Linked DNA regions of Luteolibacter flavescens. The main gene of each other region encodes a partner of the protein of the gene in region 2 in a complex. Links are inferred from orthologs where the notes say so. Each region holds a gene or a part of one and is shown on either strand. Other genes may lie near its edges.

Evidence for each region. The genes of interacting proteins can lie anywhere in the genome.
Region 1: the proteins of mnmE (region 2) and mnmG are in contact, whole or in part, in a solved structure (PDB 9HIP), measured with the Escherichia coli proteins. The link is inferred for Luteolibacter flavescens from one-to-one orthologs.

Annotation. Positions count from the first base shown.
Region 1 is NZ_JAPDDS010000002.1:213,467-218,426, reverse strand. Bases 1,755-4,642 are described here. They hold mnmG (tRNA uridine-5-carboxymethylaminomethyl(34) synthesis enzyme MnmG), read right to left. Parts: upstream 4,201-4,642; coding sequence 2,308-4,200; downstream 1,755-2,307. Other genes in these bases: OKA04_RS04380 (hypothetical protein), read right to left, coding at 4,216-4,599; OKA04_RS04390 (acyl-CoA thioesterase), read left to right, coding at 1,755-2,185. Outside these bases: OKA04_RS04395 (hypothetical protein), read right to left, coding at 1-1,563; more of OKA04_RS04390, read left to right, coding at 1,754-1,754; OKA04_RS04375 (DUF6580 family putative transport protein), read left to right, coding at 4,709-4,960. UniProt on the Escherichia coli protein: NAD-binding protein involved in the addition of a carboxymethylaminomethyl (cmnm) group at the wobble position (U34) of certain tRNAs, forming tRNA-cmnm(5)s(2)U34.
Region 2 is NZ_JAPDDS010000001.1:760,188-766,276, forward strand. What follows is about bases 1,426-4,425. They hold mnmE (tRNA uridine-5-carboxymethylaminomethyl(34) synthesis GTPase MnmE), read right to left. Parts: upstream 3,598-4,425; coding sequence 2,254-3,597; downstream 1,426-2,253. Other genes in these bases: OKA04_RS03175 (sugar phosphate isomerase/epimerase family protein), read left to right, coding at 1,426-1,683; OKA04_RS03180 (phosphotransferase-like protein), read left to right, coding at 1,749-2,279; OKA04_RS03190 (hypothetical protein), read right to left, coding at 3,594-4,425. Also shown: OKA04_RS03170 (hypothetical protein), read right to left, coding at 1-734; more of OKA04_RS03175, read left to right, coding at 841-1,425; more of OKA04_RS03190, read right to left, coding at 4,426-6,089. UniProt on the Escherichia coli protein: Exhibits a very high intrinsic GTPase hydrolysis rate. Involved in the addition of a carboxymethylaminomethyl (cmnm) group at the wobble position (U34) of certain tRNAs, forming tRNA-cmnm(5)s(2)U34.

The DNA of each region.
Region 1 (4,960 bases), on a different replicon or contig from region 2:
GTAGCTGGTCAGGGAATCCAGCACCTCCCGGCTCGCGGCGTGCGCCTTGTCGAGCTGGGCCTCGGCGGTCGGTTCCTCCTGCTTCAGCGTCATGAGCACGGCAATGGGCTCCAGCGACCTGCGAATCTCGCGGGCGAGCACCGGGCGGGCCAGCGAGCGCGCCCGGTTTCCGGACCCCTGCAAGGCCAGCATACGGGCGGAGGCGTGCTTCGGCATCAGGTCCGTCACTTCCTTCAGCCGCTGCTGGGTCGCCTGATGCGCCACGAAGGTCCCCAGCGGCTTGCCGTCGCCCACCTTGCGGATTTCCCCGAAGCGCTTCATCGCATCGCCAGCGGGGCCCTGCGGAGCCGCAGCGGCCAGATTGCAAAGCTCGTCCACCGTGCTCGCCAGCACCACCTCCCGCTTCATGAAGAACGCGGCGTCATTCATGGTCAGCAGCGCAGGCAGGAATTCCGCGGCCTGGTCCGGCAGGATCAGACGGCCACCGCCCGGCATCTCGGACAGGGCTCGCAGCGTCTTCCAGAACTTCGGCGGCAGCTCCAGCTTTCCACCCTCCCCCACTTGAGCCAGCGTGATCGCCGTCGGCATCTCACCCGTCAGCGCGCCCTCCAGCAGCAACGCCGCCGTGCCGGATAGAGCGGTCCCATTCCGCGACAGCGAGTAGGACGACTTCCCAAATCCCAGCGAAACGGTCAGCCCGGCGGGCAGCGTCCCGTGGCGGGCCTCCATGGCCTTCTCCAGTGCTTGGAAGGGCTTGGCCATCCGTTGGGTGAGGCCCTCGCCCGGGATCATGAGCTGCGTGCGCCCCTTGCCGGAAATCTCACCGTGAAAGGTCACCTTCAACGCTTGCAGGGACTCCACGCCGGTCTCCGCATCATGGACCCACACGGGCATGGCTGCCTCCAGGTCCGCCAATGCGAGGCCCAGAACGGCCTTCTGGCCGCCGTCTTCGGGCTCCGGGGGCGTCGTGTCCGTCGGCTCCGGATCGGCGGGCTTCACGGCCTCCTTGGGCGTGCGGAAGGCCTCCTTGGGCGTGCGGAAGGCCTCCTTCGTCGCCACCCAGTCCTTCCACGCCCCAAGCTCGCTGACGCGTTCCTTTGACTTCGGATGGCCGGGGTCCGCCACGGCCAGCACGTCACCCAGGCAGGCTGCCAGCGCATTCGCGTCCGCCCCGGCCTCCGGCATCTCCAGCCAGGAAAGCGTCTGCCAAGCGCGGGTGCGGGCGCGCTCGATCTCCTTGCTGTCGGGGGAATCCGGCATGTCGCCCTTCTCCGCGGCGGCGATCAGGTCGCGCGCCTGGCGGTTCGCCGGATCCAGTGCCAGCGACAGCGCGGCCATCTGGGCCACGGAGCGCAGTTCATCCGGCTTCTCCGCCTCCTCGGCAGCGGCCAGCACCGAGATCTGCCGGGAGAGCGCCGTCATGGTGTCCACGTCCACCGGCAGCTTGTCCCGTCGGAAAGGCACGGGGCCCTCGGCAGGCGGCACGAAGTCCGCGACCGCCGGCATCATCATCGCCGCACTCCACATCAAAATCCCCCGCGAGAAGCATCGCATGGCAGTCATCTTAATCCCCCGATACGGGGTGCCGCGAGGGAGAATTGCGCCGGGAGGCGTCACTCATCATCAATTTCCCGATCGGCAGGCCGCCATCGCCATGCATGGAAGGCATTTGCAATTCCGCCCGATCTGCCACTCCGGCCTGCCCCGCCCGTCCCATCGTCCGCATTCTTCGTGATTGGAAGATCGGCGATTGGTGATTCCTTCTTCCCGCATGCCGCTGCCTGCCGATCTCCGCCACACCACCCGCGAGGAAGTCATGTTCTTCGACACCGACATCGGCGGCGTGGTCCACAACATCGCCTACCTGCGGATGATCGAGACCTGCCGCACCAAGCTCGCCGGGCTGATGGGCATGGACCTGAAGGGGATGTCGGATACCAAGCTCTTCCCCGTCGTCGTCCGAACGGAGATCGACTACCGGCGTCCCGCCACCCTCGGCGATGCCTTGGTCATCCACGGCCGCCTCGACGAGGTCCAGCGCGCCCGCTTCTGGTGTGCCTTCGAGGTCCGCCGCGAAAGCGACGACGCCCTCCTCATCACCTGCCGCCAGTGCCTCGCCCTCGTCCAAATGCCCGAAGGCAGGCCCGTCCGCCTCCCGGCGGAGTGGAGCCTAGGCGAAGCCTGAGGCTCCGCTGCTCCCCCTTGGGAGCGCGTGCCACCGGCTCGCTTGGCCGGTAGGAAAGCCAGTAAAGGGTCGTCCTAGCGGCAGATTCAGGCACCTCTCGCCGGTGCCGGCAGTCCCTACCGTCACTCCCCTTCCCCTGCCTTCGCAACGCTCTTGCGGGCACCCTTCTCCATCCAAACGGCGAGGATCGCGACGTCAGCCGGGGTGATGCCGGAGATCCGGGATGCTTGGCCCAGCGTGGCCGGACGGATGCGGCCGAAATTGACCTGCGCCTCCTTCTTAAGTCCCCGGATGGCTGTGTAATCGAGGTCTGCCGGGATCCGCTTGTCCTCATGGCGGGCCATGCGTTCCACCTGCACCTGCTGGCGCTGGAGGTGGCCCTCATACTTCAGCTCGGTCTCGATGAGTGGCCAAAGTTCCACGTGGAACTCTCCACGTAGTTCATCAGGGAGCATTTCGGCGGTATTCTCCACCCGGCGGAACCAGTGATCGAGCTTCACTCCCTCATTCACCGCCTGCCGCCGGGCCCAGCGAAGGGCGCGCTCCAGCTCGGACTGCTTGTGGCGTATGCGCTCCACGCGCTCGCCATGGGCAAGGCCGAGATCGGCAGCCAGCGGTGTGAGACGGAGGTCGGCATTGTCCTGACGGAGCAGCAGGCGGAACTCCGCCCGACTGGTGAACATCCGATAAGGCTCCGTGCAGCCCTTGGTGACGAGGTCATCCACCATCACGCCGAGGTAGGCTTGGTCGCGGCGCAGGATCAGATCCGGCTTTCCAGCCACCTTCAGCGCGGCATTTGCCCCTGCCAGAAGCCCCTGCCCTGCCGCTTCCTCGTAGCCAGAAGTCCCGTTGATCTGGCCGGCGAAATAGAGGCCGGAGACCAGTTTCGTCTCCAGCGTGGGATGAAGTTGGGTCGGCGGGCAGTAATCATACTCCACCGCATAGCCGGGCCGCAGGATCTCGCACTTCTCCAGCCCCGGAATAGTGCGGAGGAAATTGAGCTGCACCTCGTAGGGTAGTGAGGTGGACACCCCATTGACGTAATATTCATGGGTGTGGCGGCCCTCCGGCTCGAGGAACACCTGATGCCGATCTTTCTCCGCGAACCTCACCACCTTGTCCTCGATGGACGGGCAATAGCGCGGTCCCACCCCCTCGATCACCCCGCAATACATCGGGGACTGGTCGAGATTACCGCGGATGATGTCATGCGTGGCAGTGTTCGTGTAAGTCACCCAGCAGGGCATTTGTTCCACGTGGAACTCAGAATCTCCCCATGGATTCAGCGTGAAAAGGTCATCCCGCTTCTTTGTCAGGGTGTCCGCGAGGTAGGAGAAGAGCGGTGCCGGGGTATCACCATCCTGGGGCTCGCACTTGGTGAAATCGAGCGATCGGGCGTTCAGACGGCAGGGTGTGCCGGTCTTAAAACGTTCCACGTGGAACCCTAGACGCTTCAGCGAGTCGGAAACCGTGCTCGTGGCATCGCCCATGCGACCTCCCTTTTCATTCCGCAGACCCACGTGCATGAGTCCGCGCATGAAGGTCCCCGCAGAGAGAACCACTGACGCCGCCTGGATCTCCATGCCGAGTGACGTGGTAATGCCCGTCACACAGTCGTTCTCGACGAGAATGTCCGCGACATTCCCCTGATGAAGCTCGATGCCGGGGGTGGATTCCAGCACCCACTTCATACGGAATTGGTAGGCCTTCTTGTCGCACTGGGCGCGCGGCGCACGAACCGAGGGGCCCTTGGACGCATTCAGCATGCGGAACTGGATGCCCGTCGCATCCGTGTTCAGGCCCATCGCTCCGCCAAGCGCATCGATCTCACGGACCATGTGCCCCTTGGCCAGCCCGCCGATGGCGGGGTTGCAGGACATCTGGCCGATGGTATCCAGATTCTGCGTGAGCACAGCCACCTGTGCGCCCAGACGGGCGGCAGCGAGGGCGGCTTCCACACCGGCGTGGCCGGCACCGATGACGAGGACGTCGTAGCGCTTGGGATAGCGGAACATGCGAGGGCGGGCACCCTACCCGGGCGAATGCAGCGCGGCAAGAGTAGGGAGAAATGACAACGCTTCATGTTCCACGTGGAACGGCCAATCTAGACGCTGCTCTCCCAGATGGTCGTCCGATTCACGGCAAAGGCAGGAAAGGCCACCTCCGAAAACCAGTCCGTCCGAACCCCGGGAAAATGGATCCGGCAGCAAGGCGATGACCTGCTCGTAGGCCTCCCGATCCTCATCCTCATACACCCTGATGACGCTTCCATCCTCAGCAATGCGGAAACACAGGCAGATCTCATCCACGGAATAGAGGTCCTCCTTGAAGACAAAAATCTCAAGGATCGCCGACCAAGGAACAAGCCTCCCTGCGACGCCCAAGCCTGGTGAAGTGACTTCTACTCCTGCCACGCAACCCCACGATCCTACAATCACCGGGGCGATGCAATCCCGGACCACAGCTTGGCAAGCTAGCGCATTTTCGGCTCGCCCGGGTGCCCCTGATGAGGCAGGGAAAGGCATGCAACGCCCTTGGATTCCAGCCCTCGTGCTGCTGGCTCTCTTGATCGCTTTCCGGTGCCTCGGGGCCGCCTATCCGATGGAGATGCCGAATTTCCAGCCGCTGCCCGCGCTGTTCCTGTGCAGCATCATCTTCCTGCGCGGCACGAAAGCCTGGGCACTGCCGGTGATCGCTTGGCTCGTCAGCAATCCCCTCGCGAGCATGCTCCAAGGCTACTCGCCCTTTGCCCATGGCGGAGTCAGTGTTGCCTTC
Region 2 (6,089 bases):
ACGTAGCCGTCGAAGACCGCGGCAGACCACGCGAAAGGCTGCTCCTCCGTGGCAGGCTCCGCATGCATCATGACCGAGTCGTCGAAGCCTTGGCGCGCCGGGTACTTCGAGACATCGGCAGTGCCGCCGGTTGCAAGCGGTACCTCACGGAGATCCGTGAAGGTCGCGGAGGGCTTCAGCGCTCCGTATTCGCGATTCAGCGGGTTTGAAAATAGCCCCTGATAGACCGATCCCCAACGGAAAGGCGACACGCTGACAAGCCCCTCGCCCTCGGTGAGACGGGAAAAGTCCATCACCGGGTGATTGCCGTAGCTGTAGTCGCCCTCGACCCCGGAAATACGATGTTCGCAGTAGATCGCGGTTTCGCCCTCCCGCAAAATGACAATTTTCTCCAGCCATCCACCACTATCTTGGTCGTCCATGCCAAGGTGGAGGCGATCGTCGCCGCCGGCCACGATCTTCCACTCCGCATTCGCCGCGACGCCGTGGGGAGGCGCACTCTTCTGACCACCAAAGGGAAAGCAGAGGAAGTCCCCGCGCAGGACGGTCAAGAGCGGAGGAAGCGCGGAATCCACCTCATCCGGCGTCCAGGGAGCCAGCGCGTAGGGAGAAACCGTGCGCTCACCGAGCTGGAACTCTACCGGTGCCATGTGCCCGGCACGGCAGGAAATCCACAATGAAACCCCGCCTAGGGAGAGCTTCCAGCTTGGTTCGCCATGGACAAGATCGTTCATTGATGAGCGCGATTCAGAAAAAACCTCACAAAAACGGAAGCAAAATCACATGACCTATAAAAATGAGTAGCCGCCCGGCACTCGGAAAACTAGTCACTGACCTACCATGAACATCGGCTTCAATCTGCTCCTCTGGACCCCGGCCCTTCAGGAAGACCAGTTCCATCTCCTCTCCTCCCTCAAGGGAGCCGGCTACGATGGCGTGGAGCTGCCGATCTTTTCCGCGGACACGGAGCACTACAAGGTGGTGGGCAAGGCACTGGCCGACCAAGGCCTGCGCTCGACTGCCGTGACGGTCATTCCGGATGAAGCCCACAACCCGAGCAGCGCCGAGGCCGCCCACCGCGCCGGGGCCGTGGACTACCTTAAAAGCATCGTGGACTCCTGCCATGCCGCCGGCACGGAGATCCTCATGGGCCCCTACCACCAGCCGCTGGGCGTCTTCACCGGCAATGGGCCGACCCCCGACGAGTGGAGCCGCGCCGCCGAGGTGCACCGCGAGGTGGCAGAGTATGCCCAGCAGGCCGGCGTGAAGCTGGTCATCGAGTGGCTGAACCGCTTCGAGTGCTACTTCATCACCACCATGGCCCAGGGTGCCGAATACTCCGCACTGGTGAACCATCCGAATTTCACGACGATGTTCGACACCTTCCATGCGAACATCGAGGAGAAGGACCCTGCGGCATCGCTGCGGAAGCACATCGGCAGCGTGGGCCACGTCCATATCTCCGAGAACGACCGCGGCACCCCCGGCACGGGCAATGCCGCCATTCGCGAGAGCATCCAGGTACTCAAGGAAGTGGGCTACGACGGTTGGCTGACCATCGAGGCCTTCGGCCGCTCCCTGCCGGAACTCGCCGCCGCCACCCGCGTCTGGCGCGATCTCTTCCCCGAGCCCGAGGAAGTTTACACAAAGGGCATCGCGTATATCCGCGAGTGCTTGAAGTGAGGCTCTTCGATCTCCCGGCCCAAGAGAATTGCTAGAGGACGCGTGGCATTCACACGGACGCGGTAATGTCACATTCATCAAAGCTGATCTTTTTGGAGGGCCCGTCCGGCTCCGGAAAATCCTCCCTCGCCAACGCGTTGCAGGAGTTACTGCTTCCCACGATGTGGCTCAGCTTCTCGATGGACACGCTCATCTACACCCTCCCGCCAAGCGTCCTTCACCGATGCAATTCGGCCAACGATTGGTCGGGAGTGGACGGCAGGGCGATTGGGGCGGCAGCCCTGCGTTGCCTGAGGGCCTTGGTCGAGTGCGGGAACAACGTCATTTTCGATCTCTGCATCCCGAGCCGCAAATTTGCCGATACGCTTCAGACGGATCTCCGGGACCTTTTCCCGATCACGGTTGGGGTGCGTTGCGAGTGGAGTGAGATCAAGCGCCGCACGCTCCAGCGTGGGGATCGCAGCTTGGAAGAGGCTGAACGCTCCTTCAGGAATCAGCACCAGCTAGAGAGCTATGATCTTGTCATCGATACGACAGCGATCAGCCCTCAAGATGCCGCCGAAAAATACCTCACTTCCCGATACAAAACTGGCTGAAGATCGCGCCAAGAATGTCCTCGGTGTCTACCTTGCCGACGATTTCGCCCAGTGCGTCCAGTGCTCCGCGAAGCTCAAGGGCCGCGAGCTCTGGGGCGGCGGCGCTTTCTAACAGGACCTCTGCCGTCTCCAGCGATTCGTCGGCCCGTCGAAGGCAGTCCCGGTGACGCGTATTGATCGCCACCGAGTGTTCGCCCCAATCCGCCTCACCGAGATCCAGCGCTTCACGGATGGCCCGGCGGAGATCATCGAGACCAGCCCCGGTGCTGCACGACAGCCGGATGCCAGCATGCTCCGCCCACTCGGCATGCTCGCCCAGGTCGGCCTTGTTCAGCACGGTTACGGCGCGGTTGCTCTCCGGTAGCTCGACCGAACTATCTGCGGCAGGCAGCGACGCATCGCGGACGACCAGCAGGAGATCGGCGCGGCCGGCCTCATGAAGCGTGCGGCGAATGCCCTCCCGCTCGATGCCGCCCGCCTCATCCCGCAGGCCGGCGGTATCGACGAGCCGGAGCGGGACGCCATCGAGGATGATCGTCTCCTCGATCGTGTCGCGGGTGGTCCCCGCCTCATCGCTCACGATCGCGCGTTCGCTGCCGAGCAGGAGATTGAGCAGGCTGGATTTCCCGGCATTCGGACGACCGCAGATCACGGTGCGGACGCCTTCGCGGAGGATCCTCCCCTGCTCCGCCGTCGCGAGGAGCTTCGCGATGCCCTCGCGGACAGATGCAACCCGCGCGAGGAAAAGGTCGCCGGTATCCGGGTCGATGTCCTCCTCCGGGAAATCGATCCACGCCTCAAGGTGGGCGACCACGCCGATGAGATCCTCGCCGAGACGCACGGCCTCGCGCCCGATTCCCCCCTCAAGCTGCTCGTGAGCGGCCCGCAACGCCAGATCGCTCTGGGCGGAGATCAGGTCCATGATTGCCTCGGCCTGCGTCAGGTCCAGCTTGCCATGGAAGAATGCGCGCTCGGTGAATTCACCAGGACCCGCGGATCGGGCACCACACTCCAGCAAACGCTCCAGCACCCGGCGCGTCACGAGACGCCCACCGTGGCAGGCGATCTCCACCACCGGCTCGCCCGTGAAGCTGCGGGTGCCGCGGAAGACGGTGATCAGCACGTCATCCAGCACGCGCCCCTCGGCATCGCGAACCTTCGCACGGGTCGCCCGGCGTTCCCCGGCCCGGCTCGCCGCTCCAGCACAGGCACGATCCGCCACCTCCTCGGCTTGTGGCCCGGAAATGCGGATCAGCGCAACTGCCGCGGTGCCTCCACCGCTGGCGAGCGCCGCGATGGTATCGGTGGACTCGGTCATCTGCGAGTGGTGTCCACCGCTTGACCGCCGATGCCAAGGAATTCCCAGCAAATGAAGCGCTTCACCGCCAATTCGGGCACGGGATCCTTCGTCCACTCCAGCTCGATCGTCGCCGTGCGGGTCTTCGGTCTGGCGTCCTTCACGCCGCGCCAGTTCAGGATGGAAAGCGCGCGCCCGGCCTCGGAATCGACCGGTGCATCCACGCGCGCCGAGTCCGTCTTGTGCGCGGGATCGACCATGCGGTAGGTCTTCATGCCGGTGCGGTCCTTGCCCTTCTCCGGCACGTCCTCCACCACGAAGAGCCGGAAGATGCCGCTGGCACCGGGATTCGGCAGTTCGGTGAAGTCACGGAAGGTGCGGTGCTTCGTCTGGACAAATGTTTCCCAATCCAAGCGAAGGCCATCCGGCGTGCGCTTGAAGAAGACGTGGGCCTTGACGGGCTCCGAGGTGAAATTATCCGCACGGGCGAGTGCCGAGAAGAGCAGGTCGGGCGGCTGCAATCCGAGCTGCACCTCGATCGGCGCGAGGGGCGTGAAGAAGTCGCGCATCTCGAACTGCGGAGGCTGATCGTAGCGCATCATGAAGATGCCGCGCTTCCGGTCATCAATCGGGAGTTGCTCGACGGAAAACCCAGTCAAAGGGGTGTCCGAGTCATCAATGCGACCCGGCCCGTAGAATTGCTCCATGGTCTGCAGGAGGTCGCTGCCGTTGATGGAAAAGGCGGCCTTCCCGGAAGCCGAGTCGGCGACCAGGAATTCGGAAAGGATCTGGCGGGCCTCGGTTTGCCAGCCGGTTTCCAGATACTCCTTCTCCCGCACCTGAGCCTGCGCGCTGGTGTTCAGCCTTGGATTCCCGGCTGTGCGCTGGGGATTCAGCCACTTCGGCAGGATGATCCAGACGGCAACTCCGGTGGCCATCAGCATCATGGCCACGAGGCACGGGACGAGGACGCTCCGCCGTGAAGCGGGCTTCGCGGCTGCTTTACGTTTCTTCTTCTCCGCAGGAGCCTCCGTAGCCGGGGCTACGGCAGCCTGCGCCGGTGCAGCAGAGGCCGCACCCTGCCCCACGGGCTGTGAAGCACCAGATGTAGCCACAGGAACCTGCTGGCCATGGAGCGCCTGCTCCTGGGCCATCGCCTTCTGGACTTCCAGAGTCTGCTTCGCGGCGAACATCCGTTCCACCGCCATTGCCTTTTCCGATTGGAGGGCCTGCTCGGCGAGCCGCGCCTTCCGGGCGGCCTCGGCCTGCTCGCGCTCCGCCGTGCGGACTCGCTCTTCGGCAGCGGCTTTTTCGGAAGCACGGGCCTTCTCCATCGCCTGGGTCATCGCTTTCTCCTCGGCGAGGGCCTGCGCGGCGGCACGGGCGCGATCCGCAGCCATCACCCGCTCGGCGGCGAGGGCGCGCTCAGCCGCGGCGGCCTTTTGCTCGGCAGCAGCCTTCTCCTCCGCGAGGGCCTTCTCCGTAGCCAATGCCCGTTCTGCGGCGGCCAGCTTCTCTTGATCCTTTGCGCGCTGCTCGGCGATCTCCCGCCCTGCGGCTGCTTGTGCCTCAGCGCGGGCTTTTTCCTCGGCGACCAGCCTCTCCGCTTCCGCCTTCGCGCGCTCGGCAGCCACGGCTTTATCCGCGGCCAGCTTGGCATCGGCGCGTGCCTTCGCTTCGGCGAGTCGGCGCTCTTCCTCGGCCTTGGCCCGCTCGGCAGCCAGTGCCGCCTCGGCGGCGGCCTTGGCTTCGGCGCGCGCCTTTTCCTCGGCCAGGCGTCGATCCTCCTCCGCCTTTGCACGCTCGGCGGCGAATGCCTTCTCAGCGGCAGCCCGAGCCTCGGCACGCGCCCGCTCCTCAGCCTTCGCGCGTTCCTCTTCCAGAGCTTTTTTCGCTGCGACCGCTTGGGCCTGGGCCCGGGCCTTTTCTTCTGCCAAGGCTTGGGTGATCTCTGCCATGCGCGCCTCGGCGCGGGCTTTCTCGGCGGCCAGCGCTTGTTCCGCAGCCTTGGCGCGCTCGGCAGCGGCGGCCTTTTCCTCCGCCATGGCACGCTCCGCAATCAGCGCCCGTTCGGCCGCGGCGGCGCGCTCGGCAATGAGCGCCCGCTCGGCGGCCAGCGCTTGCTCGGCGAGGCGGGCTTCTTCGGCAGCCTTTGCCTTGCTGGCGGCTTCCGCCTTCTCTCGCGCGAGGATAGCCTCCATCTCGCGCGCCCGTTCCTCGGCCCGGGATTTCTCCTCGGCCAAAACCCGCTCGGAAGCCATGGCTCGCTCGGCCTCCTTCGCCCGTTCCTCGGCACGGGCTTTCTCCTCGGCCAAGGCTCGCTCCGCAGCGAAGGCCCGCTCCATCGCAGCCGTCTTCGCCTCGGCCTCGGCCAATTGCCGAGCGTGGACCTTTTCCACCTCGGCGGCGATCTCCGCGGCACGTGCCTTCTCGGCAGCCAGCGCGGATTCGGCGGCATGAGCACGCTGGGCGGCGACCGCCTTTTCATCGGCGATTGCCTGCTGGTTCGCCTT